2 regions of the Clostridium saccharobutylicum DSM 13864 genome follow, and region 1 is predicted to be linked to the other one. Evidence: predicted binding sites of a transcription regulator. Region 1 holds the regulator's gene; the other holds the start of a gene.
What was found. The regulator HrcA, encoded in region 1, represses chaperone genes, less so after heat shock. The targets are predictions, from matches to a motif close to TGTTAGCACTCNNNNNNNNNGAGTGCTAACA.
Positions count from the first base shown of each region.

Region 2: the regulator HrcA is predicted to act here: its motif matches at 4,832-4,862, upstream of groES (co-chaperone GroES).

Region 1 covers NC_022571.1:1,192,649-1,209,087, reverse strand. Annotated here, with positions in the region: gene dnaJ (molecular chaperone DnaJ) at 1-743, opposite strand, end outside; gene dnaK (molecular chaperone DnaK) at 920-2,764, opposite strand; gene grpE (nucleotide exchange factor GrpE) at 2,839-3,444, opposite strand; gene hrcA (heat-inducible transcriptional repressor HrcA) at 3,483-4,514, opposite strand; gene hemW (radical SAM family heme chaperone HemW) at 4,837-5,964, opposite strand; gene lepA (translation elongation factor 4) at 6,682-8,487, opposite strand; gene CLSA_RS05255 (hypothetical protein) at 8,778-9,146, opposite strand; gene CLSA_RS05250 (IS3 family transposase) at 9,490-10,812, opposite strand; gene CLSA_RS05245 (stage II sporulation protein P) at 10,935-12,011, opposite strand; gene gpr (GPR endopeptidase) at 12,107-13,090, opposite strand; gene rpsT (30S ribosomal protein S20) at 13,264-13,527, shown strand; gene holA (DNA polymerase III subunit delta) at 13,696-14,730, opposite strand; gene CLSA_RS05225 (ComEC/Rec2 family competence protein) at 14,769-16,439, opposite strand, start outside.
Region 2 covers NC_022571.1:377,081-393,519, reverse strand. Annotated here, with positions in the region: gene guaA (glutamine-hydrolyzing GMP synthase) at 1-146, opposite strand, end outside; gene guaB (IMP dehydrogenase) at 340-1,797, opposite strand; purine riboswitch at 1,943-2,040, opposite strand; gene CLSA_RS01790 (prepilin-type N-terminal cleavage/methylation domain-containing protein) at 2,147-2,560, opposite strand; gene groL (chaperonin GroEL) at 2,818-4,446, opposite strand; gene groES (co-chaperone GroES) at 4,495-4,779, opposite strand; gene CLSA_RS01775 (4Fe-4S dicluster domain-containing protein) at 5,193-6,680, opposite strand; gene CLSA_RS01770 (HNH endonuclease) at 6,850-7,146, shown strand; gene CLSA_RS01765 (DNA-3-methyladenine glycosylase family protein) at 7,220-8,155, opposite strand; gene CLSA_RS01760 (NADPH-dependent butanol dehydrogenase) at 8,467-9,633, opposite strand; gene CLSA_RS01755 (3-hydroxybutyryl-CoA dehydrogenase) at 9,999-10,847, opposite strand; gene CLSA_RS01750 (electron transfer flavoprotein subunit alpha/FixB family protein) at 11,030-12,037, opposite strand; gene CLSA_RS01745 (electron transfer flavoprotein subunit beta/FixA family protein) at 12,060-12,839, opposite strand; gene CLSA_RS01740 (acyl-CoA dehydrogenase) at 12,853-13,992, opposite strand; gene CLSA_RS01735 (short-chain-enoyl-CoA hydratase) at 14,074-14,859, opposite strand; gene CLSA_RS01730 (redox-sensing transcriptional repressor Rex) at 15,382-16,017, opposite strand; gene CLSA_RS01725 (manganese efflux pump MntP) at 16,305-16,439, opposite strand, start outside.

The DNA of each region.
Region 1 (16,439 bases):
CCTCTTAATCCATGTTCGCCTTGTCCTCTTAAAGGCATTACATTTCCTGTATCAACCCCTGCTGGTATGTTAACTTTTATCTTTCTAGTTTTTCTAACATTCCCATTACCCCTACATGCATTACATGGCTTTTCTGTAATTTTGCCTGAACCTCCACATTGATCACAAGTAGAAGTTGAAACAAAATTTCCAAGAGGTGTTTGTCTTTGAACTCTTACTTGGCCTGAACCTCCACATTTAGGACAAGTCTTGACACTTGATCCCGGTTCTGCTCCAGAACCATGACAATGTTCACAATTTTCACTTCTAGTAACTGAGATTTCCTTTTCAACACCAAAAACTGCTTCTTCAAAAGTTAATGTTATTGTATATTCAATATCATTTCCTCTTACTGGACCATTTCTTCTTCTAGAGCTTCCACCTCCGCCCCCAAAGAATGATTCAAAAATATCTCCGAAACCACCCATATCAAATCCATCAAATCCACCGAAGCCGCCGCCTCCAAATCCACCGCTTCCATCAAATGCAGCTGATCCAAATTGATCATATCTTGATTTCTTTTCAGGGTCCGAAAGAACTTGATAAGCTTCATTTATTTCTTTAAACTTTTCTTCTGCTTCTGTGTTTCCTTGGTTTCTATCTGGATGATACTTTACAGCTAATTTTCTAAAGGCTCTTTTTATTTCGTCATCACTTGCACCTTTTTGAAGTCCAAGCACTTCATAATAGTCTTTATTTGCCATTTGTTTTCATTCACCACCTAGTTTTATTTTATTGAACAAAATATATATTGTAGTTAACAATTTACTAATATTTTATTCAAATCATCACAACTTATCTTTCCCGTAACTTTAGAAAAAGGAAGACGAGCTTGCCTTCCCTCTTCCTATTATATTAAATAAATATATTTTAGTAAATCTTATTTATCTTCATCTACTTTAAAATCTGCATCTACTACATTATCATCATGTGGTGCACTTTGAGCTCCAGCATTTGCATTTGCATTTGGATCTGCTCCTTCTGCTGCTCCAGCTTGTTGATACATCTTTGTAGCTATTGGATAGAATGATTGATTTACAGCTTCAATTGCAGCTTTAATAGCTTCTACATCATCGCTATCTTTCACTTTCTTAAGTTCTTCGATTTTAGCTGTAACAGCAGCTTTTTCATCTTCTGTAGCTTTATCTCCAACTTCGTTTAATGTCTTTTCTATTTGATAAATTGTTTGATCTGCATTATTTACAGCTTCAATCTTTTCTTTTCTCTTCTTATCTTCTTCAGCAAATTTTTCTGCTTCTTTTACAGCCTTATCTACTTCATCATCACTTAAATTAGTTGAAGCTGTAATTGTAATATTTGCTTCTTTTCCAGTTCCTTTATCTAATGCTGATACTTTAACAATACCATTAGCATCTATATCAAATGTAACTTCGATTTGTGGAATTCCTCTTGGAGCTGGAGCTATTCCTGATAATGTGAATTGTCCAAGTGACTTATTATCCATAGCCATTTGTCTTTCACCTTGAACTACATTGATTTCAACTGATGTTTGATTATCTGCTGCAGTTGAGAATACTTGGCTCTTCTTTGTTGGAATAGTTGTATTTCTTTCAATTAATGGAGTAGCTATTCCACCTGCTGTTTCAATTCCTAATGTTAATGGAGTAACATCAAGTAGTACTATATCCTTAACTTCTCCTGTTAATACACCTGCTTGAATAGCTGCACCGACAGCAACACATTCATCTGGATTAACGCCCTTAGAAGGTTCTTTTCCTGTAAAGTTCTTAACTGCTTCAACAACAGCTGGAATTCTTGTTGATCCACCTACTAAGATTATCTTATCTATATCGCTTAATGAAAGTTTAGCATCAGCTAATGCTTTTTTCATTGGCTCAATACTTCTTTGAACTAAGTCATGAGTTATTTCATTGAATTTAGCTCTAGTTAAAGTTAAATCTATATGCTTTGGACCAGTTGCATCAGCAGTAATGAATGGTAAATTAATGTTTGTTTGTGTTGAAGATGATAATTCAATTTTAGCTTTTTCAGCAGCTTCTTTTAATCTTTGAAGTGCCATCTTGTCTTGCATTAAATCAATTCCATTTTCAGCCTTGAATGTATCAGCTATATAGTGCATGATCTTTTCATCAAAATCATCTCCACCAAGCTTTGTATCTCCGTTAGTTGATAATACTTCAAATACTCCGTCTCCTAAATCAAGGATAGATACATCGAAAGTACCACCACCTAAATCGTAAACTAAAATCTTATGAGCTGAATCTAATTTATCTAAACCATAAGCTAATGATGCAGCTGTTGGTTCATTGATTATTCTTAATACTTCTAGACCAGCAATTTTTCCTGCATCCTTAGTTGCTTGTCTTTGGCTATCATTAAAGTAAGCTGGTACTGTAATAACTGCTTGAGTTACAGTTTCTCCTAAATAGCTTTCAGCATCAGCTTTGATTTTTTGAAGTACCATTGCTGAAATTTCTTGTGGTGAATATTGTTTATCATCTATATTAACTTTGTAACTTGTTCCCATATGTCTCTTTATTGAGATAACAGTTTTGTCTGGATTTGTGATTGATTGTCTTTTTGCAACTTGGCCAACTAATCTTTCACCATTTGCTTGGAATGAAACTACTGATGGAGTAGTTCTTGCTCCTTCTGCATTAGCTATAACAGTTGGTTCTCCACCTTCCATAACTGCTACACATGAATTTGTAGTTCCTAAGTCAATTCCTATAATCTTTGCCATTATATATTCCTCCTAAAACTTTAATTAGTTTATTTTCAATTTTAATTTTGTGTTTTAATTTTATTTTCAAATTATTAATTAGCTACTTTTACCATTGTGTGTCTTATAATTTTATCTTCTTTTTTATATCCCTTTTGGAATACTTCTGCTACTACATTTTTACCTAAGTTTTCATCTTCAATATGCATTACTGCATTATGATAATTTGGATCAAATTCTCCACTGGCATCTATTTCTTCAACACCAAGCTTAGTAAATGAATCTTGACAACCTTTCATTGTCATTTCAATACCTTTCTTTAGATCCTCTAAACTTCCTTCAGCATCTACAGCTCTCTCTAAGTTATCCATAATTGGAAGTATTTCTTTTAATACATCAACATATGCATCACTATAGATTCCTTCTTTTTCTTTTGTTGTTCTTTTTCTGTAATTATCATATTCTGCTGTCAATCTTAAAAGTCTATCCTTTGCTTCATCTAATTCTTCTTGTAATTTCTTATTTTGTTCTTTTAACATACTAAGATCATCCTCTTCTGCATTTTCAGCCTCTTCTGAAGCTTCATTAGCTTTTTGAGTTTCTGCTTCATCGATAACTACATTTTCTTCAGTATTATTTTCAGTTTCTTCAACTATCTCTTCTTTAATTTCTTCATTTTTAATTTCTTTATTATCTTCCATATATTTTAAAATACACCTCATCTCTCGAAATATAGTAATTATATTTTTTGATTGTTTAATATATTGTTAAGCTCTTTTATAACCTCAGCCATAATTGTTATTACTTTTGAATAGTTAATTCTTCTTGGACCAATTAATCCTATTTTTCCTATTGGTCTATTTCCAAATGAATATTCTGCAGATATTATACTGCACTCCTTAGCTTGCGGTTTATAATTTTCATCTCCTATACTAATAGTTATATCCTCCTGTGGATTAAATAAATCCAGTATAGTTTCCTTATCATTAAGGAGAGAGAGCATTTCCTTAGCTTTATTAATGTCATTGTATTCTGGATAGTTGAATATATTTGTTGCACCTTCCATAAATACTTCTGATGAATCTGATACATTTAATGTCTCATATAAAATAGGTAAAATGGCATTAAATATCTCTTCATATTCACCTAAATCTCTTTTTAAATTATTAATTACTTCAAGATTAATTTGTTCTATTGAAAGACCAACAAGTCTATTGTTAATGACTTCATTTATTCTAGTTAAAGTTCTAACATCTGGCGCTTTATTAATTAACTTCATTATATGATTTTTTATAAGCCCTGTATCTGTTAAAAATACTGAAACTATATTATGCTCATCAACCTTAATAAGCTGAATGGATTTAACAAAGCTTTTTTTTACTGATGGTGTTTCAATTACACAAGTTAATTTTGTAAGTTCTGATAATAGAGCACTTGTTTGCCTTACTATCTTATCCACTTCAAGCATTGCAGAATCAATTATATATTGTTTTATCTTCAAGTCTTCTTCTTCAGTTAATCTTTGATTATCCATAAGTTTATCAACATATAATCTATACCCCTTACTTGAAGGAATTCTTCCTGCTGAAGCATGAGGTTGTTCTAGGTATCCCATATCCTCAAGGTCAGCCATTTCATTTCTTATTGTTGCAGAACCAATACCTAAATCATAGTTTTTAGCTATAGTTCTCGATCCTACGGGATCCCCTGTACGAATATAGTCATTGATAATAGCTTGAAGTATTTTTATCTTTCTATCATCAATACTCATAACCTCACCTCTTTTTATTAGCACTCGTTAAGATTGAGTGCTAATGACTATGCTTTTAATATATTATTTATGAGGTTTTTTGTCAATTCCATTTATATTTAATCTAAGTATTTATAGAGAATATTCACGGATTTTTTAGAATTTATCTTTATATATCTCTTAATTTCTTTCATTTTCTATTTAATATGCTTTTAAATTTATTATTCATTATAATGTATTTGTTCAATTTCATTACAATACTCTTCATATTTGCTATTATTACTAAAACTTAGAACTTACATTATTAAAAACAATATTTGTATATTGATTTTTTTAATTAATATCATGTTAGTATAAAATCGCTCATTACATAATTTGAAAGTTCAATTCCCTTAGACGATAGGTATAGCTTTCCCGAATCATAAATTAATAATCCTTCATTTATATTTTTTTCAATTACTTCCTTATAGACTTCGTATATATTTTTATTAAATCTTTCTTTAAAATAATCTATGCTTATACCTTCAATCATTCTAAAACCCATAAACATAAATTCTTCTATATCATCTTTCATATCATTTACGTGAATTTCATCTTCAACACTTTCATTGTTATTTATTCTTTTTATATATTCTCTAATATTATCTATATTTTTTATTCTCTTTTTATCTATAAATGAACTTGCAGATACTCCGAGTCCTAAATATTCATTACATTTCCAATATGCTTTGTTATGAAAACATTCATTTCCCGCCTTCGAAAAGTTTGATATTTCATATTGATGATATCCATGATTATTTAAAATTTTCTTTGTATATGAATACATAAGTCTTTCCTCATCTTCTGATGGAAGTTTTAATTTATCTTTTTCATACAAATCGTAAAAACATGTTCCCTCTTCTATTATTAAGCTATATGCTGAAATATGCTCTGGATTAAGTTTAACTATTTCTTCTAATGATTCTTTCCATTCATTAACTGTTTGATCAGGTAATCCAAACATTAAATCCACATTTATATTTCTAAATCCTATCTTTCTTGCTAAAAAATAATTCTCCTTAAATTGTTCATAATTATGTACTCTTCCTATATTTTTTAGAATATTATCTTTTGTAGACTGTAATCCCATACTAAGTCTGTTTACATTATATTTCTTCATAATTTCTAGATTACTTGCATTTAAAGTTCCTGGATTACATTCCACTGTAAATTCCAAATCATCTTTTAAATTTAATTTATTTAATGCACTTAATAATTTATTCAAATTATCATCATTCAGATAAGACGGTGTTCCTCCGCCAATAAATATACTACTAATTATATAATCTTTTCCTTTTTGTAATATTTCTTTGTTTAATGATTCAATATATTCATCAATTAAAATTTCTTTCCCTGCATACGAAGGAAAATCACAATATAAACATTTTTGCTTACAAAATGGAATATGTATATATAAAGATATTTCTTTCATTAAAATTCCTCCTCTTTTTTCAATATATACGGTATCGTGAAACATTAAAGTTTAGCGATACCAACCGAAATATTACACATATATGTTTGGCATGACTAGGAAAATTTAATTGAGAGTTACTAAATGAGAGGTTGCATCACTTACAGATTACTCCAAAGGCAAGCTTTAGACAATCAATAAGTGAACAACCTCTCATTAACTAACTCCAGCAATTCATTTTCCAATGCCTGCTGCACATATATGTGTAATATTTCTTTGTTTTGTAATAACTTTAAGTATTCTGTATATATATACATTGTAAATCGCCCTCATGCCCTAAATATATATAAGAAATTAATCACTTTTATCTATAGTTAATGAATCAAATCAATAGTTCTAACTATATTAATTTTTAATATTCATTATTATTCTAATTTAAAGTTTAGTACAAATAAAGAAATTAGCCACGTATTTGTGGAATAGGCGTTGAAAATAAACTGTTTGAACATCTTGATATCAAGTCATTCCACTCTAGTTTGTCTAAATTTCATATTTGAAACAAACTAAAGTCGGTTCAGTTCAACCTGATATTTAGATATTTCCAGCGAAATTTTATTAGTCCTATAGAACAAATATGTAGCTAATTGGGTAAGGTATTACAAATCTTTCGTGTTTGTAATACCCATAAATATGCATTATATTACTTTTATTAATAAAACATACTAAAATTTATTATTGTTAATCTACTTTTAATACCGCCATAAATGCTTCTTGTGGAACTTCAACAGAACCTACCTGTCTCATTCTCTTCTTTCCTTCTTTTTGCTTTTCAAGCAATTTCTTCTTTCTTGAAATATCTCCACCATAACATTTAGCTAATACGTCTTTTCTCATAGCTTTTACTGTCTCTCTTGCTATAATCTTAGACCCTATTGCTGCTTGGATCGGAACTTCAAACAATTGTCTTGGAATTATTTCTTTTAATTTTTCAGCAATTCCTCTTCCTTTATGATAAGCTCTCTCATCCGGAACTATCATTGACAGTGCATCCACAATATCTCCATTTAATAAAATATCAAGCTTAACTAACTTAGTTTGAGTATAGCCCTTAAATTCATAGTCTAAAGATGCATATCCTCTAGTTCTAGATTTTAATGTATCAAAGAAATCATATATTATTTCATTTAATGGAATATCATAATTGACAACTGCTCTAGTTTCTTCTATATATTGCATATCAATATATGTTCCTCTTCTATCTTGACATAATTCCATAACAGCGCCAACATAATCTTTAGGAGTAATTATAGATGCTTTTACAACTGGTTCTTCCATATAATCAACTTCCGTCATTTCTGGAAGATTTGTAGGATTAGTTATTTCTAATACTTCCCCATCTGTTTTTATTACTTTGTAAATAACGGATGGTGCAGTTGTAATGATATCTAAATTAAATTCTCTTTCAACTCTTTCTTGAATTATTTCCATGTGTAATAATCCTAAGAATCCACATCTAAATCCAAACCCTAATGCAATTGATGTTTCTGGCTCAAAGCTTAAAGCTGCATCATTTATCTGTAATTTTTCTAATGCTTCTTTTAATTCATCATATTTAGCTCCATCGACTGGATATATACCTGAATAAACCATAGGAATAGCTGGCTTATATCCTGGGAGTGCTTTTTCAGTTGGTCTGTTATCTTCTGTTATTGTATCACCAACTCTGGCATCTCTAACATTTTTAATTGATGCTGTGACGTAGCCTACATCTCCTGCACTTAATTCTCCTATAGGAAGTACATTTGGCGTAAATACTCCAACTTCAGTAACATCATAAACTTTACCTGTTGCCATAAGCTTAATCTTAGTTCCAACTTTTATCTTCCCATCAACCACTCTTACAATACATACAACACCCTTATAGCTATCATAATACGAATCAAATATTAAGGCTTTTAATGGCGCTTCTTCATCGCCTTCTGGTGCTGGAATATTTTTGACAACAGACTCTAATACATCTTTTATATTAAGTCCTGTTTTAGCTGATATCATAGGTGCTTCTTCAGCATCTATACCTATAACATCTTCAATTTCTTGTTTAACTTCGTCTGGTCTTGCAGATGGTAAATCAATTTTATTTATTACTGGTGCAATTTCTAAATCATTGTCTAATGCTAAATAACAATTAGCTAGAGTTTGAGCCTGAATACCTTGTGTCGCATCAACAACCAATACAGCACCTTCACAGGCTGCTAAACTTCTAGAAACTTCATAATTAAAGTCTACGTGACCTGGAGTATCAATCAAGTTAAAAATGTATTCTTGACCATCATCTCTTCTATATATAAGTCTCGCTGCTTGGGACTTTATTGTTATTCCTCTTTCTTTTTCTATTTCCATATTATCTAGAACTTGCTCTTCCATTTCCCTTTTTGTCAAGGTTCCTGTAGTTTCAAGTAATCTATCAGCAAGGGTTGATTTACCGTGATCAATATGTGCTACTATTGAAAAATTTCTGATATATTTTTGTCTTTCACTTTTCATATGCATAACTGCCATTCTATACTTAAGGCAGTTCCTTCACCCCCGTTATAATTAAATCAGCTAAATTATAACATATAACTATTTAAAAATGCTATTAAAATTTAACTTAGCTAAATGAAATAACATAATAAAACCAATATGCAATATATAATTTATATATTACGCTAACTTTAATGTCCATAATGACTTAATAACAGCTAAACTTTATTATATATAATGATTCAAAATTAATAATTATATTAACTGCTATTTTTAATGTACTTTTATTCTTATATTATAATTAAAATGTACTATAATATTTTGTCTATAGTTTCTTTAGCTCCATTTATTCCATGTGAAATATTATTAAATACACCTTGTATCTTTTTTAAAAAGTTAGATTGATTTGTTATTCTAAAATCACTATTTCCTAGTCTTATTAATATATCATCTCCATCTTCCTTATATATTTTTAAAAATGAATTATCTTTAATAAAATTAGAGAAATCTTCTCCAAATTCTTCACTAACAATTTTATAATTTTCATTTGTATTTCCAAGTGGTGATAATGCATTTGTGTTAATTACATCTACCTTTATTAATCCCATGACAACAATAATTATCATTAAACACCCTGGCAATATTTTTCTAAAAACATAATTTTTTAGAATATTCTTCACTGCAAAACATCCTTTTCAATTAGTTTAGGAACATAAAAATAAATAACAAGTTACAATTTACTGTTGATATTTTTCATAAGGCAAGTAGGTAAGTCGCCCTCATAGCGGGCCTATTATGAAAATTTGACGACGTAATATAATGAAAAATAAGCCAGCAAATGGACTTGTTATTTTTTGAATGTGCCTTATAAATATTTATTATTTAAATTCTCTCCAAACTTTAAAATTATTATTCAAATAAAAAAATTACAACATTACCAAATCACTGACTAAAAAAAAAGAACATCAATACTTAAAATAAAGTATTAAAATGGTCCCTATGTCAAGGACATTTTGAAAAAGGCTAGGCAGCTAAAAGCTGGTCCCGATATTGAACAGGGGCCAGCTTTTTAAGTCCCCATTGGTATCTGTAATTATTATAGTAATCCATATAATTATTAATTGTTGATTCTAATTCGTAAAATGTTGTACAAATTTTTAAGTCTATTTCATCTTTCATATGTCCAAAAAATGATTCCTGCGGGGCGTTGTCCCAACAGTTTCCGCGTCTAGACATGGATTGTCCAATTTTATATTTCTTAAGAAGTTTTTGAAATCTAGGACTAGTGTAATGAACGCCTTGATCTGAATGAATAAAAACATCTTTATCAAGTAATTTTTTATGATTCCTCATCAGCTTTTTAACAGTTTCAGTAGCTATATCTAATGTAAGACTTTCTGAAAGATGATACGAGAGAATTTCATTTGTAGAAGCATCTTTAATAGTAGATAAATAGGCTCTATTAGATGCTCCATATGTTAAATAAGCTATATCAGTTAATAATACCTTACCGACCAAACCTTGTTTGAATTCCCTGTTCAAAGTATTAGGTAGAACTGTATGTTCTTTAGTAGCTTTCATCATTCTACGATAAGGGTTTGCCTTTCTAATTGGACACACAATATTATATTTTCTCATAATTCTTTGTATACACTTTCGATTTATTACTCTATTAAATTCATGTTCTAAAACCATTTTTATAGAGCGTGATCCTTTCTTGTAGCCTCTATGATTAAATGCTTTAAGAATTATATGCTTTAATTCTAAATCCTTTTCATCTTTAGAATTACGCTTATTACTTGAATTTAAATAATTATAATATCCTGATCTAGAGACTTCAGCTATTTTGCATAAATGAGAAATTATATTTTTATAACTGTATTTTGAAATTATACTCTGTATGATCTTGAATATTGATGTTGAACTTAATTTATTATTTTTCACCTGCCTTTCTTGCAGCTCGATTTTTTTTAATAGTTCTGCCTCCGCTTTCCAATAAGCAATTTCAGCATCTTTTTTAGCTATTATTTCATTCACGGTTAGTTCACGTTTTAGTGGACGACCACTATTTAATTTTCGAGAATCTCTCAATCCAAGCGCTCCTGATTCATTATAAATATTACGCCATCTTTTACTTGCGCACCAAATTCTATTATTTCCAATAACATCTGTATCAAATCCTGCATCCTGAAAAATATAAATAGGTAGTTTACCTTTGCTACGCTCAGCGATAAAAAGTATTTTAAATTCATCTGTATACGTGATTGCTTTATTTGTGACGTTTTTTATATATTTATTCTTTGATAACAATTCAATTTCTTTATTAGTAAATAGTTTTTTACTCATTAGTTCACATCCTGACTGAATTTATACTTGATTTTATTGTACAAAAAAAGAACCTATAAAAATAGTCTTTTTTAAGTGTCTATTTCATAGGTTCCATTTTATATAAATGTTCTTTTCCTTTATTATTTTTTATTTATAATTTCTGCAATCACCCTAGCCATACATTGCGCAGTTACATGTGTTTCTTCAGGTGTATTTGAATCCGATCCAATTTCAAAGAGTACACACGCATCACTTTTACTCTGATTAAATGCATTTTTTCCTCTATTATATGTTAATATCTTTATTGGTAAGGTTGGGAACAATTCAGAAGTCTTATTAAATATTTGTTCTGTAAGGGCTTTATTTTTTCCATATCTTGTACTATTTTTTGCATTTACAAACATTATCTTTGCCGCACTCATTCCATATATGTCTGTTGTTGTTGCCGATTTATCTATTCCTGAATCTCTATGCAAATCAATTATCAATTTAAAGTCTCCATACTTTTGTAAATACTTGTCAACAGTTTCCCCTGATCTTGTATAACTATCATTGTAAGACACAGAATGATTAGTTTTGTCATGTATAACTGAAATTCCATAATTATCCTCAAGTTCTTTAGAAAGAACATCACCTGCTCCAACTACATTGGTATTCTCATCTGAACTATCTGGTTGAGTCTGAGAATAATTTTCTGTAGTATGGCTATGATAAATTAATACTTCTGGCTTTGATTCATCTATCTCCTTTTTTAAACTCGGATTATATATTTGTGTATTTTTGCTATCAGTAGTTGTTGGAGTTGATTCTACTTTAGATATACTATCATCACTCACCTGAAATGGATTAAATGTAAATACTGCATCCTTTTTAGGATTTGATATATTGGTATTAGTTAAATAACATAATTCACTTTCTAATATTCCCTTATAACTAATATTATTAAAGCCTAATACATCAAAACAAACATTTCTTAGTGATAACTTATTCTCTGTATAACTCCCCTCGTCATAAACCTGAGTTTCTATTAACGGCATTCCAAAATTCAGCAATTGAACATATGCAAATGCACCTCTTTCCTTATTATCTTTTAAAACTCCAACAAGTCTTACAAAAAATATCATTACTAAAGTTACAAGGATTAATACACCTATATTAGGTTTCGCTCTACTGCGTTTATTTGAACTACTATTTTTTACTCTTCTATTAAGATACATGACTTTAACCCCTCCCCCTTGTACTCCTTATATTTATATTAGGTATTTTACATAATTATTCTAACTATACATATTTTAATATTGAATATATTATATTAACCCATAAACTTATTTATTTCCTCCATATCCATGTTAGGTTGAACAGCCATATTTATCCCATTTGCTACTATCTTTGAGAGTGAATTTATTACTAAATCAATATCCTTAGGAGTAACTATCATATCTCCAAGAACCTTAGACTCTAATACTTCTCTTATTAAAGCCCCCTTTTCATTTTTATCAAGATTCTTAAGCATTTTATAAAAATCACTCCCATTTGATGAATTACTTATTAATGAATCCACAACTAAATCTATAGTATCATTAGCAATCGTAACTGCATCTACAACCGTTGGAACTCCAATTGCTATAACTTTAACACCTAAATTCTCTTCATTTATTTGTTTTCTATTATTTCCAACACCAGCACCTGGTGATATTCCTGTATCTCCAATTTGAATTGTTGTATTTACTCTTTCAACTCTTCTAGCTGCTAGTGCATCTATGCATATTACTAAATCTGGCTTAACTCTTTCCACAACCCCTTTAATTATTTCCACTGTTTCAACTCCTGTAACACCTAAAACTCCAGGTGCTATTGAGCAAACTGGCCTAACAGAATCATCAATAACTTCAGGCATGACAGTTTTCAAATGTCTTGTTATCATTATTCCTTGTGTTACCTTTGGGCCTAAAGCATCTGGAGTTACCTGCCAATTTCCAAGACCTACAACTAATACTGTTTTTTCACATTCAATCTTTATCAACTTTTCTAAAGCTTTTGCAACTACCTCAGAAACTCTATTCATTGTTTCTCCATCATATGCTGTAAAATCGGGAATCTCTATTGTTATATAATTTCCAGTTGGTTTTCCAATTTTTTTAGCTCCTTCTTCATTTTTTACTTTCACTGTTGTTACCTTAATATCATCTTTTGTCTCTTCAATAAATTCAATTCCATCTATTTCTTTCTCTTCCTTATGCTTTTCTTTATAAATTTCTCTTGCTTCTAGTGCTAGATCTGTTCTAACATCTATCATATAAACACCTCACTTCATAAATTAATCAGTATTATTTTTCCTTTATATTTAAATTTAATACTTGAATTACATAACTTCTGATGCTATAATAAGGTTTGTTGAATATGAACTCGTACGCAGATTTCCCCAAAAACTGCAGAGACCCTATAAAAATCTAAGGGGGTGAATTAAGAATGGCAAATATAAAATCAGCAAAAAAGAGAATTAAAGTTACTGAAACTAAGACTTTAAATAACAGAATGATCAAATCTGCTTTAAAGACTGCTATAAAGAAGTTTGAAGCTGCTATAGAAGTTAAAAACGTTGAAGAAGCTAAAACTTTATATACATCAGTAGTTAAGTCATTAGATATGGCTACTTCTAAGGGAGTTGTTCATAAGAACATGGCTGCTAGAAAGAAATCAAGATTAGCTGCAAAATTAAATGCTATGGCATAATCTGTTAAACCCACCTAATTAGGTGGGTTATTTTTTATGCAAAAAAGACACTGTAAAAATATCAAACTTTTACAATGTCATTAAGGCATATTGTAAAAAATAACAAGTCCATTTACCATAACGCTGTATCGGTAAATTAGATTTGTTATTTATTTTCACGTACCTAAATTATTTTTTCACTGTAAGTGTATTTATAAGAAGGAACTCCATTTCCATAGTTTTATCTATACCTGTAGATTTCATTTTAGTCTCTGTACTAACACAAAGCTTAATAAGTTCTGTTAATTGCTTTTCAGTAAATCTGCTGCTTTGCCCCATTAACTTTTCGCATACAAATTGAGGAAGTCTTAATTCAGATATAAAGTTCTCTACTCTTTTCCCTTGTAACACACCTAATTTTATTTCATATAATCTCAAAAAATGCCTTTGAATCGCACTTATCATAAGCATATGTTGATCTGACTTATATAATATTTCCTTTGCTATATCTATAGCTTTGTCTATCTTTCTTTGAGCAATTAATTCTACCAAATCAAAAATATCATCTTCATTAGAACTTGATATAAGTAAATCAATATCGGATTTCTTTATCTCTCTATCTTCACAATACGATATAATTTTATCAATTTCTCTTTTTATAATATCAAAGTTATTATGTACCTTCTCCGAAAAATAAATTAATTCAGTTCTTCCAATTGCTTTTCCTTTCTCTTTAAATATTTCACCAATCTTTTTAATGTATCTGTCTTTTTTTAATTTATCACAATATACTATTGATGCAAATTTACTTAGAGCAGTTATTTTTTTATTTTTATTTGGCCTCTCTCTTTTATCTTTAAATAAATAATACATAACTAAAATTGTGTATGGTGGAATATTAGATATGTACTTTTTTATATCATTATATAACTTTGTTCCTGCCGAATCACTTTTATCCTGCAAAAAATTAGCTCTATAAATTAATACAACTTTTTTTTCACTCATGAAGGGCATTGTTTCACAGGCATTCATAATAGTATCAAAATTAGCATTCATACCATCAATTTTAATTAAGTTTAACTCCTTCGCTTCATCATTTATCTCCTTTTTAACTATTAGATTTATCCCTTCTTTAATAAGTTCTTCATCTAATCCGCAAAATATATATCCGTTTATTATATTTCCTTTTTCAATTTCTTTTTCGTAAACTTCATAATTAATCAAATCAATTTTCCTCTCTAATATATTCATATATCTCAAGATTATTGAAAAGCCCTTATAATTTTTCCATCTAAAATAAATATTCTTTTTGTAGGCCCATCTTTAAAATTTATTATACCATAATCCTTTGATTCATTTTTATTACTTGTCATTTTTAGCAGGTATTTTTCATTATGTGTATCTAAAAGATAATTATCACCTTGTGGTTTAATATTACAAATATTATCAATGTTTATTGATTTTCTCTTTCTATAATAACTAGTTGCAAGCGCAGCCTTTGACAGTCTTTCCAAATCAATTTGATTTTTATTAGAAATAAGTATTCTTTCTCCTCTATAATTAACTAAAATAGCTCCTTCATCATAATACTTTATGTTTGGAATAGGACTATACAATTGAACTGCTATTATAAATACAGCTATAAAAGGCAAATATATGAATTTTTTATATCCTTTATTAATAAAATATATACTTATTAACAAAAACAAATAGAGAAAAACTACATACTCATTTCCATAAAACATTGGCAGTGAAAATTTATCAATTGTATTTAATGTCAAATCAAATATTTTTATAAGGTTCAAATTTAAATAACTAATAAAATCAAATAGAGCTGGCCATGCATATACTACGCACAAAACATTTCCTAAAACAACCATCATATCAACAAAAGGAACGAGCATCAGATTTCCAACTATAAAATTCATTGAAAAATCCTTAAATATTAGCATTAAATATGGCAAAGTAAAAACTTGAGCACTTAAAGTTAAACTTAATGACTCTCTTAACTTTTTGGGAATTTTATACATTAAATTATTAAATTTTTTGTTAAGAATTATTATACCTAAAGTTGCTAAATATGATAAATCAAATGATACTTCAAATATACTATATGGTTTGTATATTATCAAAATTATAGCTGATAAGCAAAGTGCTGAAATAGAGTTATTATTTCGTTTAAGTATATGTGCGCCCTCAATCGAACTAAGCATTACAAATGCTCTTATACTTGGATAATTATACCCTGTAAAAATAACATAAAAAACAGTAGCTAAAAGTCCTAATTTTCTACCCATTAGTTTTCTTACTAATCCATAAACAATAACTACATGTAATCCTGAAACACTTATACTATGTATAATCCCCCAATTTTTCATGTCATCTTGATCTTCTGGGTCCAAATAATCACAATATCCAAATGCAATTGATGATATTAATCCTGCTTTCCTTCTTCCCAAATTTTTTTCTAATCTATAATAAATATTTTTTCTTATTTCATAAAGCTTAGCAGTAAAATCACCATTATTCTTACTCATATGCAAAACTTTCACCTCTCCTACAATTCCACTGCTCATGTCTTGCACTTTCTCAATTTCACCTGTTATATTATATTTTTCTCCAATCTCTAAATTTTCTATAGCGTTTTTTAATATTATATTTTTACCTTCATAGCTCCCTATAGTCTTGTAACTACTTATTTTAACAATTCTCACTTCTCCATTTATTTTATTCCCAATATTATAATAAGAGTTATTTATATACAATCCTACTAAAAAAAATATAATCATCATAGAGCTAAATTTAATTCCACAATAATAAAATATGCATATAAAAAAGAAGACTCCAATAAATATTGTGAGTCCTCTAAAATCTTCTTTCATCCCATAGCAAATCGAACTAACTGCTAAAGATAAGAAAATATATATTATGGG
Region 2 (16,439 bases), 820 kb from region 1:
CCCTTTGGATTCATTTCTTTTATCTTATCAACACTTAAATTATAAGGATGAACTTCACAATATACATTACATTCTCGTACTCTTCTTGCTATTAATTGATTATATTGCCCACCAAAATCGACAACTAAAATTAACTCTCTCTTCATGCTTTCCTCCTAAAATTCTTTTTCTAATGTCTATTATTAACTAAATAGAACTTTTTATCAAGAAATTAAATTATTTTTGACTTAATTTCTTTATTTACATAGAATTTTCGATATTTCTTTCTAATCAAACTAAGTAATGCACAGTCCAGCAATGCTACCTCAATAAATTGTGAACTGTGCATCATAACTTTTATTATTGTCCTACACTATAGTTAGGAGCTTCCTTAGTAATATTAATATCATGTGGATGACTTTCTCTAAATCCTGCTGCTGTTTGAATCACGAATGTAGCAGTTTCATATAAAGTATCAAAATCCTTTGATCCTAAATATCCCATTCCAGATTTTATTCCACCTATTAATTGGAATATAGTATCTGTAACAGATCCTTTAAATGCTATTCTTCCTTCAACACCTTCTGGAACTAGTTTTTTATTACCTTCTTGGAAGTATCTATCCTTAGATCCACATTCCATAGCTGCTAAAGATCCCATTCCTCTATATACTTTGTAACTTCTTCCTTGATATATTTCCATTTCTCCTGGTGCTTCTTCACAACCTGCAAATAATGATCCCATCATTGCAACTGATGCTCCAGCAGCTAATGCTTTTACTACATCTCCTGAATATTTAAGTCCACCATCTGCAATTACAGGTATTCCATATTTTCTACCCATTTCTGCACAATCCATAACAGCTGTTAATTGTGGAACTCCAACTCCGGCTACTACTCTTGTAGTACAGATTGATCCTGGTCCTATACCAACTTTTACACAATCTGCTCCTGCTTTTATTAAGTCTTCTACGGCTTCTGCTGTAGCAACATTACCAGCTATAACTTGAAGGTCTGGATATACTTCTTTAATCTTCTTAACAGCTTCTAAAACACCTTGCGAATGACCATGAGCTGTATCAAGAACAATAACGTCAACTTGAGCTTTAACTAACGCATCAATTCTTTCCATCATATTTCCAGTAACTCCAACTCCAGCTCCACATAATAATCTACCTCTGCCATCCTTCGCTGCATTTGGGAACTTTTTCACTTTTTCAATATCTTTCATTGTGATTAAGCCTTTTAAATACCCTTCTTTATCAACTAGAGGTAATTTTTCAACTTTATGTTTCTTTAATATTTCTTTAGCTTCTTCAACTGTAGTATTCTCCGGCGCAGTAATTAAGTTTTCTTTTGTCATTACTTCTGAAATTTTTCTTTGGAAATTTGTTTCGAAAATTATATCTCTGTTAGTAATTATTCCTATTAATTTACCTTCTTTAGTAGTAATTGGAACACCTGAGATTCTATATTGAGACATTAAATTTTCAGCATCTTGAATAAGGTGATCTTGTGATAAGAATATAGGATCTGTAATAACTCCATTTTCTTGTCTTTTAACTCTATCAACTTCTTTAGCTTGTTGTTCAACAGTCATATTTTTATGTATAATTCCGATTCCGCCTTCTCTAGCCATTGCAATAGCCATTTTAGACTCAGTTACTGTATCCATTCCAGCACTCATTAAAGGTATGTTTAATGCTATTTTTTTAGTCAAATGTGTTTTTACACTTACTTCTCTTGGTAATATATTTGATTTATTAGGTACTAATAACACGTCATCAAAAGTATATGCTTGTTTAATTATTTTTGCCATTTTAATTCCTCCCAGTTTTGAAACATTTATTTCGTTTTATTTTAATTTTGATTGTTTTCCTGCAAATTTTATTATATTTTTTTGTACAAAAAAAGCACATTAACCTTCTAAGTGATATTAATATGCTAATAAAATTCGAAATTTAGCTTATATTAATATCACCCATAGTCGGAAATTTAAGGTCTCCGGTAGATACTCCTTGCCATATTCAAGGTATATACGAGTTTTTAAATGTGCTATGTTTTTGAATTAAAACTATTATAATGTATGTACAATACAAAGTCAATGAATTTGAAATTAAAATTGCATTTTTATCTTACATTCTAACTTTTAATCCTTTACTTGGACTTTACTTAATCTTCTTTGGATCTAAAATATCATTATCGCCAGAAATATCAAATTCGGCACCATCTAGAATGTCATAACAATTTTGCAAACTAGTTTCTCTAGTATTTAAATTTTTTAATTCAGACTCATCTACATACTTTTTTACTCCTTCATTGCTTATAGCAGTCTGAACAGTTGTACTTTTGCTTAATGGTGTACTAGCTTTTAAATTATATGATTCAACTGCCATTACAACCTTTCTACTCTGATCTACTACTTTCACTTTTTTAGCTTCTTTTATATAACCGTTAACTCTAGGTAAAATTGCAGCTGCAAGAATTCCTATAATAGCTATTACTGCTATTACTTCAATTAATGTAAATCCACCTTTTTTTCTATTTTTATATGGCTCTCTTTTATTATCTTTAACTTTCATTTTTAGCAAATAATTAACTTTATAAATTCAAATCACCTCTAAATTCAATATTTTATTTAGAATTATTCCTTTATTTATACTTTTTATTCAACTTAAACAAATTTATTTTTTTAATAAATAATAAAATATAAATCCAATATCTTAATTAGTAAAAATGAACATAAAAAAGCTAGAAGATAAACACTAACAATACGTGTTTGTCTTCTAGCTTATCTATTTAATATTATCTGCTAATATTACTTGCTAAATGCTCTATTTTAGTACATTCCATCCATGCCCATTCCTGGAGCCCCTGCTGGCATTCCAGATTCCTTTGCAGGAATATCAACAACTGCTGCTTCAGTTGTTAAGAATGTTGATGATACTGATGCAGCATTTTGAAGTGCTGATCTTGTAACCTTAGTTGGATCAACTATTCCACCCTTTATCATGTTAATATATTCACCATGTAAAGCATCATATCCAACTCCTGCTTCACTATTCTTAACTTTTTCTATTATTACTGATCCTTCAACTCCTGCATTAGTTGCAATTTGTCTAACCGGTTCTTCTAATGCTTTAACGATTATATTAATACCAATTTGAGTATCTGGAACATCTGAAGTTAATTTTGCAACTTCATTAATAACATTAACATATGCAGTTCCACCACCAGCAACTATACCTTCTTCAACAGCTGCTTTTGTTGCATTAAGAGCATCTTCAATTCTAAGTTTCTTTTCTTTTAATTCAGTTTCAGTTGCTGCACCAACTTTGATTACTGCAACTCCACCAGCAAGTTTTGCTAATCTTTCTTGTAATTTTTCTTTATCAAATTCTGAAGTTGTTTCTTCAACTTGAGCTTTAATTTGGTTAACTCTTTCTTTAATTTGTGCTGATTCACCCTTACCATTAACTATAACTGTATTTTCTTTAGTTACTTTAACGCTATCAGCTGTACCCAACATATCTATAGTAACTTCTTTTAAATCTCTTCCTAGTTCTTCTGCTATAACAGTACCACCAGTTAATATAGCTATATCTTGTAACATTTCTTTTCTTCTATCGCCAAAACCTGGAGCCTTTACAGCAACACAAGTAAATGTTCCTCTTAATTTATTAACTACTAATGTAGCCATTGCTTCTCCTTCAATGTCTTCAGCAATTATTAATAGCTTCTTACCTGCTTGAACTATTTGTTCAAGTACTGGTAATATTTCTTGAATATTTGTAATCTTTTTATCAGTAATTAAAATGTATGGATTTTCTAAAATAGCTTCCATTTTTTCTGTATCAGTAGCCATGTAAGGTGATACATATCCTCTGTCAAATTGCATACCTTCAACAACATCTAATTCAGTTCCCATTGATTTAGATTCTTCTATAGTTATAACGCCTTCATTACCTACTTTTTCCATAGCGTCTGCTATCAACTTACCTACTTCTTCATCTGCAGCTGAGATTGCAGCAACTCTAGCTATATCTTCTTTTCCTTCTATGTTTTTAGAAATCTTCTTAATTTCTTCAACTGCCTTATCTACAGCCATCCTAATACCAGTTCTAATTAATATTGGATTAGCTCCAGCAGTTACATTTTTTAACCCTTCTCTTATAATTGCTTGAGCAAGTAAAGTAGCTGTTGTAGTACCGTCTCCAGCTACATCATTAGTTTTTGTTGCAACTTCTTTAACTAATTGAGCTCCCATGTTTTCATATGGATCTTCTAATTCTATTTCTCTTGCAATAGACACTCCATCATTTGTGATTAATGGTGCCCCAAATTTCTTATCTAATACAACATTTCTACCTTTAGGTCCTAAAGTAACCTTAACTGTATCTGCTAATTTATCTACGCCAATTTGCATATTTCTTCTTGCGTCTTCTCCGAATTTTAACATCTTAGCCATTTATAATACACTCTCCTTTAATAACTTAATTTTATTCTCACTAAATTCCTATTCAACTACTGCTAATATATCTTCTTGTTTTAATATTGTATACTCTTCTCCATCTACCTTAACTTCTGTTCCTGCATATTTAGAGTATAAAACTTTATCTCCAATTTTAACTTCCATTTGTACTCTAGCTCCATCTACAACAGCTCCTGGGCCTACAGCTACAACCTCTGCTTCTTGTGGTCTTTCCTTAGCAGTACCTGTTAAGACTATTCCACTTTTAGTCTTTTCCTCTGCCTCTAATTTTTTAATTACAACTCTGTCACCAAGTGGTTTAATATTCATGAAAAACCCTCCTTAAAATGTATATATTATAATTTATTATTTTTTAGCTTCCTGTTAGCACTCATTACTGTCGAGTGCTGATACAATTATAATATCCTTTATACCCATATAATTCAAACATTACTTCTAATATTATATCCTCTTTTTAAGCAAATATTAGACTTTATTGAAAAATACATTCATTTTACTCATTTTTTCTTTAATTTTCTATTAATCTTTAAATAACAAAAAAGAGAATTTTGCCAAATATAAAATATAGCCTTTCAAAAACACTTTTTTAATATATTTGCAAAATCTCTTCCTTATTATAATTAATCTATTAAATTAGTTAGCAATATAAAAACAATGTATTTATCCATTAATTTTATAATATATATTGAATAAACTCTTTTTTAATTATTCAATATATATAATTATCTTTCTAAATTTATGTTTTTATACTCTTCTAGCGCTTTATTAGATAATACAGATTTCATTGATGATTGTGCATTATTTTTTGTAAACGGCATTTTAGCTTTCATTAGCGGTGCAATTTTAGCCGTTCCATTTATACAACCGCCTTCACACATCATACCCTCAATAAAATTTCCTTGTAATTTTTTAGCTTTAGCCATTGTCATAGTTTTCTTAATTTCTGCTCCACCTGAAACCTTAACTGGTTTGAATTCTATTTCAGCACCTTTATCTTGTATATAATTCTCTATAGCAGCAGTTAATCCACCACCCATACCAAATCCTCTACCAAATATCGAAGCATCATCTACCATTATATCTTCACAAGTTGCAGGATTAACTTCAAACGCTTCAAACAAAGCTAATAGCTCTTCAAATGTTAGTACATAGTCAATTGAATCTTTAATTGAATCTATTAGAATCTCACTTTTCTTAGCAGTGCATGGCCCTATAAACACTACCTTTGCACCATTATCTTTAGACTTTATATATCTTCCAGCAGCAACCATAGGTGAAACAGTTCCTGAAATTCTCTCAGCTTGATCTGGCATTATCTTTTGAATATAGCTTAAAAATCCTGGGCAGCATGAATTAGTCATGTATGGATCTCCATTTTCCATTCTTTCTATAAATTCATTACTTTCATGCACAGTAACAGCATCAGCTCCACAAGCAGCCTCTACCATATCTGTAAACCCTAATGACTTAATTGCATTTTTAACTTGTCCATAAGTTGTTTTTGGTCCAAATTCTCCAGTTATTGCTGGTGCAACTACAGCATAAATTTTTTCCTTACTAACTAGATTATTTATAACTTTAACTAATGAACTTTTATCTTCTATAGCTCCAAATGGACATGCTGCCATACAAGCTCCGCAATTAACACATTTATCTTCTGTAATTTCAGCACTTAAGTCTTTAGAATTAAAATTTAACGCTCCTGTTGGGCATGAACGCTTACAAGGTCTCATATCTTCAGCAATTGCATCGTAAGGACATGCTTTTTTACACATACCGCATTCTCTGCACTTACTTGGATCAATAAATGCTCGTCCATTAACATAACTAATTGCTCCAAAATTACATGTACTTTGACATTTATGTGCAATACAGTTTCTACAAGCATCTGTAACTTCAAATTTTTTTGTTGGGCACCTATCACATGCTGCTTTTATAACATATAATATTTGTTGTTGTTCTGATATATCTATTAAATCTTTTCCTTCTTTTCCATTTGGAAGATACCCAGCTGCAAGTTTTGCTCTTTCCAATACTACATCTCTTTCCTGAGTTACAGTATCTCTATATGTAGGCGATTCCCCAGATATCATATTATAAGGAATTTTTTCTATTTCTTCCTTAGTCACTTTATTTTCTTTTGCAAGTACTGCAACCCGTGTAAGAACTTCATGTTTAAGTTTTAAAAGTTGATTTTCAAATTTGAACATACACACACCCTCCTAATAAGCGCTTTCCTATTATAATCCAATTATACCATATTATTGTTAAAAATATAACAATTTTCCTATAATTTAAATCTTCTGAATTATTTTGCTTTTTATAATTAATTTGTTATAATTAAATTATAAAAGCTTGTGAAATTAAGAGGAGGATTTTATGGCACAAAACCATATCTGTGAATTGTGTAATAGAAATGTTTCTATTATAACTGAACATCACTTAATTCCCTTAGAAAAAGGCGGAAAACACTTTAAGATAGCATATCTTTGTACTACCTGTCATACACAAATACATGCTTTATTTACAAATCGTGAACTTGCATCACGTTACAATTCATTAAATAGTTTAAAGAATGATATTCGTATTATAAAGTTTCTTAAGTTTATAAAAGATATACCAGGTGATTCTTATATATCTATAAAAAAATCAAAACATGTGAGAAAAAGTAGCTAAAATATAATATATTATAATATAATAAAGAAAAACTAGTTCATTAAAGCATATTTAATAGACTAGTTTTTCTTTACTACTCTTCATCAATTTTGATTTTATTTTCTCTTGCATAGTAGAAAAGATATTGTTGTGCAAAACCAGATAACTTTCCAAACTTATTTCTAGCAAAAATCCTAATCTTGTTTAGTGATGCATCCTGTGCTCCATAAAAATGAATCATAGCACGTTTAACCCATACATCTACAGGAAATGCTGAATATTTTTCCATAGAAAACAACATAACACAGTCAGCAACTTTGGCTCCTACTCCCTTAAATTCCTGAAGTGCTTTATGGCAATCATCGTCATTCAAGCTTTTTATATAATCTAAATCATATTTTTTAAGTTCTTCTCTTTTTTGTAAACTTTCTTGATTCATCGCTTGTTTGCTACTATATACATTAGCAATTGTATCTATAATATATTTACTTCTAAAAGAAGCACCTGTTTCTTGTATCTCTTCTAATGTTGCATTCTTTATCTGTTCTATTGTAGGAAATGCATAATATGTTTTACCCTTATATAAAATTTCAGTTCCCCATTTTGTTGAAATTTTATTTATAGTTTTCATTATTGATGGAATACTATTTCTAGCTGAAATTATAAAGCTAATTAATATCTCAAATGGATCTTGATTTAATATTCTGATCCCAGTTCCAAATTCTATGCTTTTTCTAAGCAAATCATCTTTAGAAAGTTCATTTTTTATATAAGAATAATCTCTGTGCAAATCAAAATACTTTATCCATATATCCCGTACGTCACTTTCATTGGAATTATATATAAGTATGTTTTCACCATCTTCAATAAGTTCTATCACTCTTTCAAATGCAACAACAATATAATTTGTATCGCTTATTTTTTCAAATCTAAAACATTGACCACATTCAAAGATCTGCTTTAACTTAAAATTTTTAATACTTTCTATTAATATGTACTCATTACACTCTCTTATAGATTTATAATCCATACTGCAACTCCTTTTCATTTTACAATGTATATTCATCAAATAATTCATAATATCAAATACTTATGTATTATCCCCTATTTTCCAAAATATAATTATATATATTTGGCTTTCATTATATCCTTACGGAAAATAATTCTTTCCTAATATATTATATCACTATATTTTTCCTATTCAAGAATCTCTTATATTTATTTTTTGGTTAATAGAAAATATTTTTATTAAACTGCAGAATTAATTGGTACATAACAAAAAAGGTTCAGCAATAATATACTGAACCTATATAATAGTTTTATTTTGAAGAATGCACTTTATTAAAAATCAACTTCTGTACCATAATATACGCATTCAAAAATCTTTTTCATTTCATCTTTATTTAATTGTCTTGGATTTGATCCAGTACAAGCATCTCCAATAGCTCTTTCTGAAATCAAATCAACCTTATTCTTAAATTCTTGTTCATGAATACCATATTCTTTTAATGTTGTTGGTATTTGCATCTTCTTATTTAATTCTTTAACTAAGTTTATTAATGAATCAACTAATTCCTCATTTGTATTTCCTGCTAATGAAATTTGTTTTGCTATTTTAGCATATCTTTCTAATGAAGTTTTTGAATTAAACTTAATTACATATGGTAAATAGATTGCATTCGCACATCCATGAGGGATATGGAATACAGCCCCTGTTTTATGCGCCATACTATGACATATTCCTAATAGTGCATTAGAGAAAGCCATTCCAGCTAAACATTGAGCATAATGCATTTGTTCTCTAGCTTCTTTATCGCCTTCATATGATTTAAATAAATGTTCATTAATCATTTCAATCGCTTGCATAGCTAGTGGATCAGTAAATGGTGAATGTAATGTTGCTACATAAGCTTCAATTGCATGAGTTAATGCATCCATTCCTGTATGGGCAGTTAACTTAGGTGGCATTGTTTCAGCTAATTCTGAATCTACTACAGCTACATCTGGAGTTATATTAAAATCAGCTAAAGGATATTTTATTTCAGTCTTATAATCTGTAATTACAGAAAATGCTGTTACTTCTGTTGCTGTACCACTTGTTGATGGAATCGCTAGGAACTTAGCCTTATTTCTTAATTCTGGTACTGTAAACGGATCTTTAATGTCATCAAAAGTTTTTTCTGGGTGTTCATAAAAAATCCACATTGCTTTTGCAGCATCAATTGGTGATCCACCACCCATAGCTATAATCCAATCTGGTTCAAATTGTCTCATTAACTCAGCGCCCTTGAACACTGTTTCAACTGATGGGTCTGGTTCAACTCCTTCTATTAATTTTACTTCTATTCCAGCTTCCTTTAAGTATCCTAACACCTTATCGACAAATCCAAATCTTTTCATCGAACCGCCACCAAGTACTAGCATTGCCTTTTTACCTTTAAGATTTTTTAGTTGTTCTAGTGATCCTTTTCCATAATAAATATCTCTTGGTAATGTAAATCTCATCATAAATCTATACCTCCTAAAAATATACTTTTCTTCATATATTATATATTTCTACAAATAACTTTATTTTCCTTCTTATTTTTGTAAATAAAACTACATTTTAATATTTTTAGATTTTATACCTTACTTAATAGACAAAAAACTCTCAAAGTTATCAAACCTTGAGAGTCCCAGTAATTCATATTTAAACTTAGACACACTCAATAAAATAATAAATTATTATATTTGTCTATTTTATCCAATACTTCGCTAACAATTTCACCTAATAGAACTTCTACTATTAGTGAAATCATTCTCTTACACTGATAAAATATGTCTAATATCTTTTGTTTATTATTTTCTCACATGTACCTTAAGCAATCATATAATTATTTTGAATAATCATAGAATCCTTTTCCTGATTTTCTTCCAAGCCATCCAGCTCTAACATATTTTCTTAAAATGCTGCTAGCTCTGTACTTGCTGTCTCCTGTTTCATTAAATAAAACATCCATGATAGCTAGACAAACATCTAATCCAATAAGATCTCCTAAAGCTAAAGGTCCCATTGGGTGATTAGCACCATATTTCATAGCTGCATCGATATCTTCAACTGAAGCAATTCCTTCTTGATAAATGAATGTAGCTTCATTAATCATTGGGATTAAGATTCTGTTTACAACAAATCCTGGAGCTTCTGCAACTTCTACTGGTTCTTTTCCGATTGCTACTGACAATTGTTTAACAGCATCAAAAGTTTCTTGTGAAGTAGCTATTCCCCTTATAATTTCAACAAGCTTCATTACTGGAGCTGGGTTAAAGAAATGCATTCCGATAACTTTATCAGGTCTCTTTGTTGCTGAAGCAACTTCTGTTATTGATAATGATGAAGTGTTTGAAGCTAAAATAGTTGATTCTTTACAAATGCCATCTAATTCAGCAAAAATTTCTTTTTTAATTTTCATATTTTCAATTGCAGCTTCAACTACTAAATCGCAATCAGCAGCTAATTTCATATCAGTTGTTCCTGAAATTCTAGAAAGTATTGCTTCCTTATCTTCTTCAGTCATTTTTCCCTTAGCAACTTGCTTAGTTAATCCTTTGTTGATTCCAGCAATTCCTCTTTCAACAAATTCATCTTTAATATCTCTTACGATTACTTCATAACCTTTTTGTGCGAATGCTTGAACAATACCAGCACCCATAGTTCCTGCTCCAAGTACAAAAATCTTTTCCATAGATAAATCCTCCTCAAAATCATTTCTTTATAGATATCCTTAGTTAAAATAGCATTACTTTAACTAAGGATTAAACAATCAACTTGTTAAAAAATTATTAATCTTGTTAATTAATTATTTATATTGTTATATTATTAACTTTTTCTTTTCAAATAGAAAATAATATATTATTAAAACTGAAATTATTCAGCACTTATTATTTCTTTAGCTTGAGCAATTAATTCAGGTAAAACATTCTTAACGTCTCCAACTATACCATAGTCTGCAACTTTCATTATTGGTGCAGTTTCATCTTTATTTATAGCTATGATCATATCAGAATCTTGCATACCAGCAACGTGTTGGATAGCTCCTGAAATACCACAAGCTATATATATTGATGGTTTAACAGTTTTACCAGTTTGACCAACTTGGTAAGCATTTTCTATCCATCCTTTTTCAACAGCAGCTCTTGAACCTGCAACAGTTCCACCTAAAACTTTTGCTAATTCTCCTAGTAATTCGAAGTTTTCTTTAGAACCTACTCCTCTACCACCAGCTACTATAATCTTAGCTTCTGAGATATCTACGATATCCTTTTTGCTCTTAATGATTTCTAAAACTTTAGTTCTAAGATCATTATTAGTTAACTTAACTTCAACTTTTTCTACTTTACAGTTAGCTCCATCAGTGTTAACTTTTTCGAAAACTCCTGGTCTTACTGTAGCCATTTGTGGTCTGTGTTCTGGACAAGCGATTGTTGCCATTAAGTTACCACCAAATGCTGGTCTTGTAGCTAATAAATCACCATTTTCAACTTCAACATCGATTGATGTACAGTCAGCTGTAAGTCCAGTATTTAATCTAGCTGCAACTCTAGGACCTAAATCTCTACCTATGAAAGTAGCTCCAACAAATAATATTCCTGGCTTTCTTTCATTTGCTAAATCACAAATAACTTTTGTATATGCATCAGTAGTATAGTGTTGTAAGTCTTTATTATCTGCAACCAAAACTTCATCTGCACCATGTTCTGCTAATGTCTTTGATAATCCTTCTACATTGCTTCCTAGTAATAAAGCTGTTAACTTTACTCCTAATTTATCAGCAACTCTTCTACCTTCTCCAAGTAGTTCTAAAGATACTTTTTGTAATTCGCCTTCTCTTTGTTCAGCAAAGACCCAAACGCCTTTGTAATCTGCTATATTCATAATAAATTACCCTCCTATTATCTTAGATGTAGTGTTTTTCTTTTAATTTTCCGAAAACATAACTAACTGATTCTTTAGCTGATTCTTTTACAAGTTCTCCTGCGCCCTTAACTTCTTTAGTCATTGACTTCTTAACCTTTGTAGGTGAACCTTTAAGTCCTAATTCAGCTTTATCTACATCTATATCATCTGCAGTCATAACCTTGATTTGATCATCGTTAGTTGTGAATATATTCCCAACATTCATGTATCTTGGTTTGTTTAATTCTTCGATTGCAGTTAATAGACATGGAGTTTTAACTTCTACAACTTGATGTCCATCTTCTAATGCTCTATTTACTATTAATGAACTTCCTTCTACTTTAACATCTTGAACATAAGTTACTTGAGGAATATTTAAATGTTCAGCTATTTCTGGTCCTACTTGTGCAGTATCTCCATCGATTGCTTGTCTTCCTGCAAATACTATATCATAATCTAATGTTTTTATTACTCCAGCTAATGCCTTTGAAGTAGCTAAAGTATCTGCTCCTCCAAGTGCTCTATCTGTTAAAAGGATAGCTTCATCAGCTCCCATACAAAGTGCTTCTCTTAAAGTCGCTTTAGCCATTGGAAGACCCATGCTAATAACTGTAACTTTTGCACCCATAGTCTCTTTTAATTGTAATGCTCCTTCTAATGCATGCTTATCCTCTGGATTCATAATTGATGGAACACCATCTCTAATTAATGTACCAGTCTTAGGATCTATTTTTACTGCTGTAGTATCTGGAACCTGTTTTACACAAACTACTATATTCATTATAAAATCCTCCCTATCTTAAAATGCTTCCTGCGATAACCATCTTTTGAACTTCTGAAGTTCCTTCATAGATTTCAGTTATCTTAGCATCTCTCATCATTCTTTCTACTGGGTATTCCTTAGTGTAACCATATCCACCAAAGATTTGTACTGCCTTAGTTGTAACTTCCATTGCAACGTCTGCTGCAAACAACTTAGCTCTAGCCGCATCAACTGAATAAGGTTGACCTGCTTGTTTCTTACATGCTGCTTTATATACTAAATGCTTAGCAGCTTCTATCTTAACGTCCATTTCAGCAATATACCATTGTAATCCTTGGAATGCTGAAAGTGGTTTTCCGAATTGTTTTCTTTCTTTCATATAGTTAACTGCTTCTTCAAAAGCTCCTTCTGCAATACCTAAAGCTTGAGCAGCTATACCAATTCTTCCTCCATCAAGAGTCTTCATTGCTATACCAAATCCTTTACCTTCTTTACCAAGTAAGTTTTCTTTTGGCACTATACAGTTTTCCATAACTAATTCAGTAGTTGAAGATGCTCTGATACCCATCTTGTTTTCTAATTTTCCTACTGAGAATCCTGGGAATGATTTTTCTACTACAAATGCAGAAATACCTCTAGTTCCTTGGCTCTTATCAGTCATAGCAAAAATTATGAAAGTTTCAGCAACTCCACCATTTGTTATGAATATTTTTGAACCATTTAATACATAATGATCTCCTTCTAATGTTGCTGTTGTTTGTTGTCCAGCAGCATCTGTACCAGCACCTGGTTCAGTTAAACCAAAAGCACCAATTTTCTTCCCGCTACAAAGATCTGCTAAATATTTTTCTTTTTGAGCTGGAGTACCATGTTCATTAATTACTGATGCACATAATGATGTATGTGCTGAAAGTATAACACCTGTAGTACCACACACTTTTGATAATTCTTCTACAGCTATTATATAAGAAAGAACATCTCCGCCAGCTCCTCCTACTTCTTTAGAAAATGGAATACCCATCATTCCTAATTCAGCCATTTTTTTAACATTTTCCATTGGAAATTGTTCTGTTTCGTCGATTTCAGCAGCTATTGGTTTAACTTCATTTACTGCAAATTCTCTAACCATTTGTTGTACTAATTCTTGTTCTCTAGTTAACTTAAAATTCATTAAATTACCCTCCTTGTTAATTAAACCTATTGATAAACAAAACTATATAAATCCCTAATAGATTTTTAAACTTAATTTAAATTATTTATTTTGGAAATTCTTTTCTGTTCTTCTTTCTAAGAATGCAGTCATTCCTTCAGTTTGATCTTCTGTTGCAAAACACTTACCAAAGTCTTCTGCTTCTATTAAAATTGCTGCATCTATATCAACTTGCATACCTCTGTTGATAGCATCCTTACAATACTTAACTGCCTTTGGAGCATTAGCCATAATCTTATTAGCCATTGCTTTTGCTTCATCCATTAAGTTTTCTAATGGAACTATCTTATTTACTAAACCTATTCTATAAGCTTCTTCAGCTTTAATAATATCGCAAGTATAAATCATTTCCTTAGCTTTACCAAGACCAACTATTCTAGCTAATCTTTGAGTTCCACCAAATCCAGGAGTTATTCCAAGACCAGCTTCTGGTTGACCAAACTTAGCCTTTTCTGAAGCTATTCTTATATCACATGACATAGCAAGTTCACATCCACCACCAAGAGCGAATCCTGATATAGCTGCTATAACTGGCTTATCCAATTTTTCTAATCTTCTGAATACATTATTTCCTAATATTCCGAATTCTTTACCTTGTTGTTCATTAAGATCTTTCATTTCTGAAATATCTGCTCCTGCAACAAAAGATTTTTCTCCAGCACCTGTTAAGATAACAGAATATACATTGCTGTCTTTTTCTAGATCTTCTATAACAGTATCTAAATCTTTTAATGTTTCTGAATTTAATGCATTTAAAGCCTTTGGTCTATTGATTGTAACAATAGCTAAATGTCCTTCTTTTTCAAGAATCACATTTTTTAATTCCATATTAAGATCCTCCCTTAAACTTGCTTATTTATTTTTTTAATTTTCTTACTATTTCAAACATTTTTTAATTCATTTGTTAATATTATAACAAATGAATCTAAAAATAATGAAGCATCTTGCTTCAATTAAAATTATAATACTTACTTTAATTATTTGCAATAAAATATTGTGCATTATTATAATATTTTACCTAAATTTTATACTAATTTAAGTAATTCATTTAATTTTAAACATTTAAAAAGCAATCTTAAATCATTTTATTTCTTATTCGTAACAATAAAGCATATTGCTATAACAGAACATATTTATCTATATCTTTAAAAGAGATAATAATAACTAAATTATCTTATCTTAAATCTTTTTCATAAATATTATTTAAAATAGGTGATAATATATTATTTAAAATAATATATTATCACCTATTTATATGCAAATATAATATATGCATAATCTAATCTGTATATGCATACCACAATACGTTAAATTTTAACAGTATTTTTAAAATTATTGTTAAAATATTCTCTAAGAATCACTTTCATTTAATAAATAAATTAAAGTCAATAAGCTTTCACTTAAATGTACATTTTCCACTTTAACATTTTGTGGAACTATTAAATCAACAGGAGCAAAGTTCCAAATTGCTCTTACTCCACCCTTAATTAATTCATCTGCAACATTTTGGGCATTCTTTCTAGGTACACAAATTATGCCTATATCAATCTTTTGTGATTGTAAAGTTGCTTCCATTTCATCGATATCTTTTATCTCTACATCTCTAATTTTCATACCAATCAACTTAGGATTTGCATCAAATATACATGTTATTTTAAAACCTAAATTTTCAAATCTAGAGTAATTTGAAACTGCTTGACCTATGTTTCCTGCTCCTACTAAAGCTGCTTCATAACCTCTATCTAGCCCTAATATTGTACTAATTTGGCTATACAGTTCTTTTACATTGTATCCATATCCTTGTTGACCAAAATCACCAAAGCAATTTAAATCTTGACGAATTTGAGATGCAGTGAATCCTATTTTCTCACCTAATTCCTTAGATGAAATCCTATCTACATCATTGCTCATAAGTTCACCAAGATATCTGTAATATTTCGGCAATCTTTTAATAACTGCCATAGATATATTTTTGTTTTTCTCCATTCTACTTCTCCTTATTACAATTAGTATTTTTTTTAACAATCTCATAATTATTATATAAATTTATTTCTGTATGATTCTCAAATTTCAATAATTTTATTTTAGCATAAAATTTATAAATTATTAAATTAATAAATATTTACTTTATTGGTCCCCATTAGTTTAATTTCTAATGCAAAATAAAATCTTATAAATATAAATTTTGTTTAGAAACAATATAAATTAACCTTAAATTGTTATACATTATGATTCTATCATATTTTTATGTACGTATGTCAAACTTATTCAAATTATTTAGCGAATAAACCTAAATGTTCGACTAAAATTTCAAGTCCTATGAATATTAAAATTGCTCCACCAACAATGCTAGACTTATTTGTTAATTTATTTCCCAATACTTTACCAATATATACAGCTATTATACT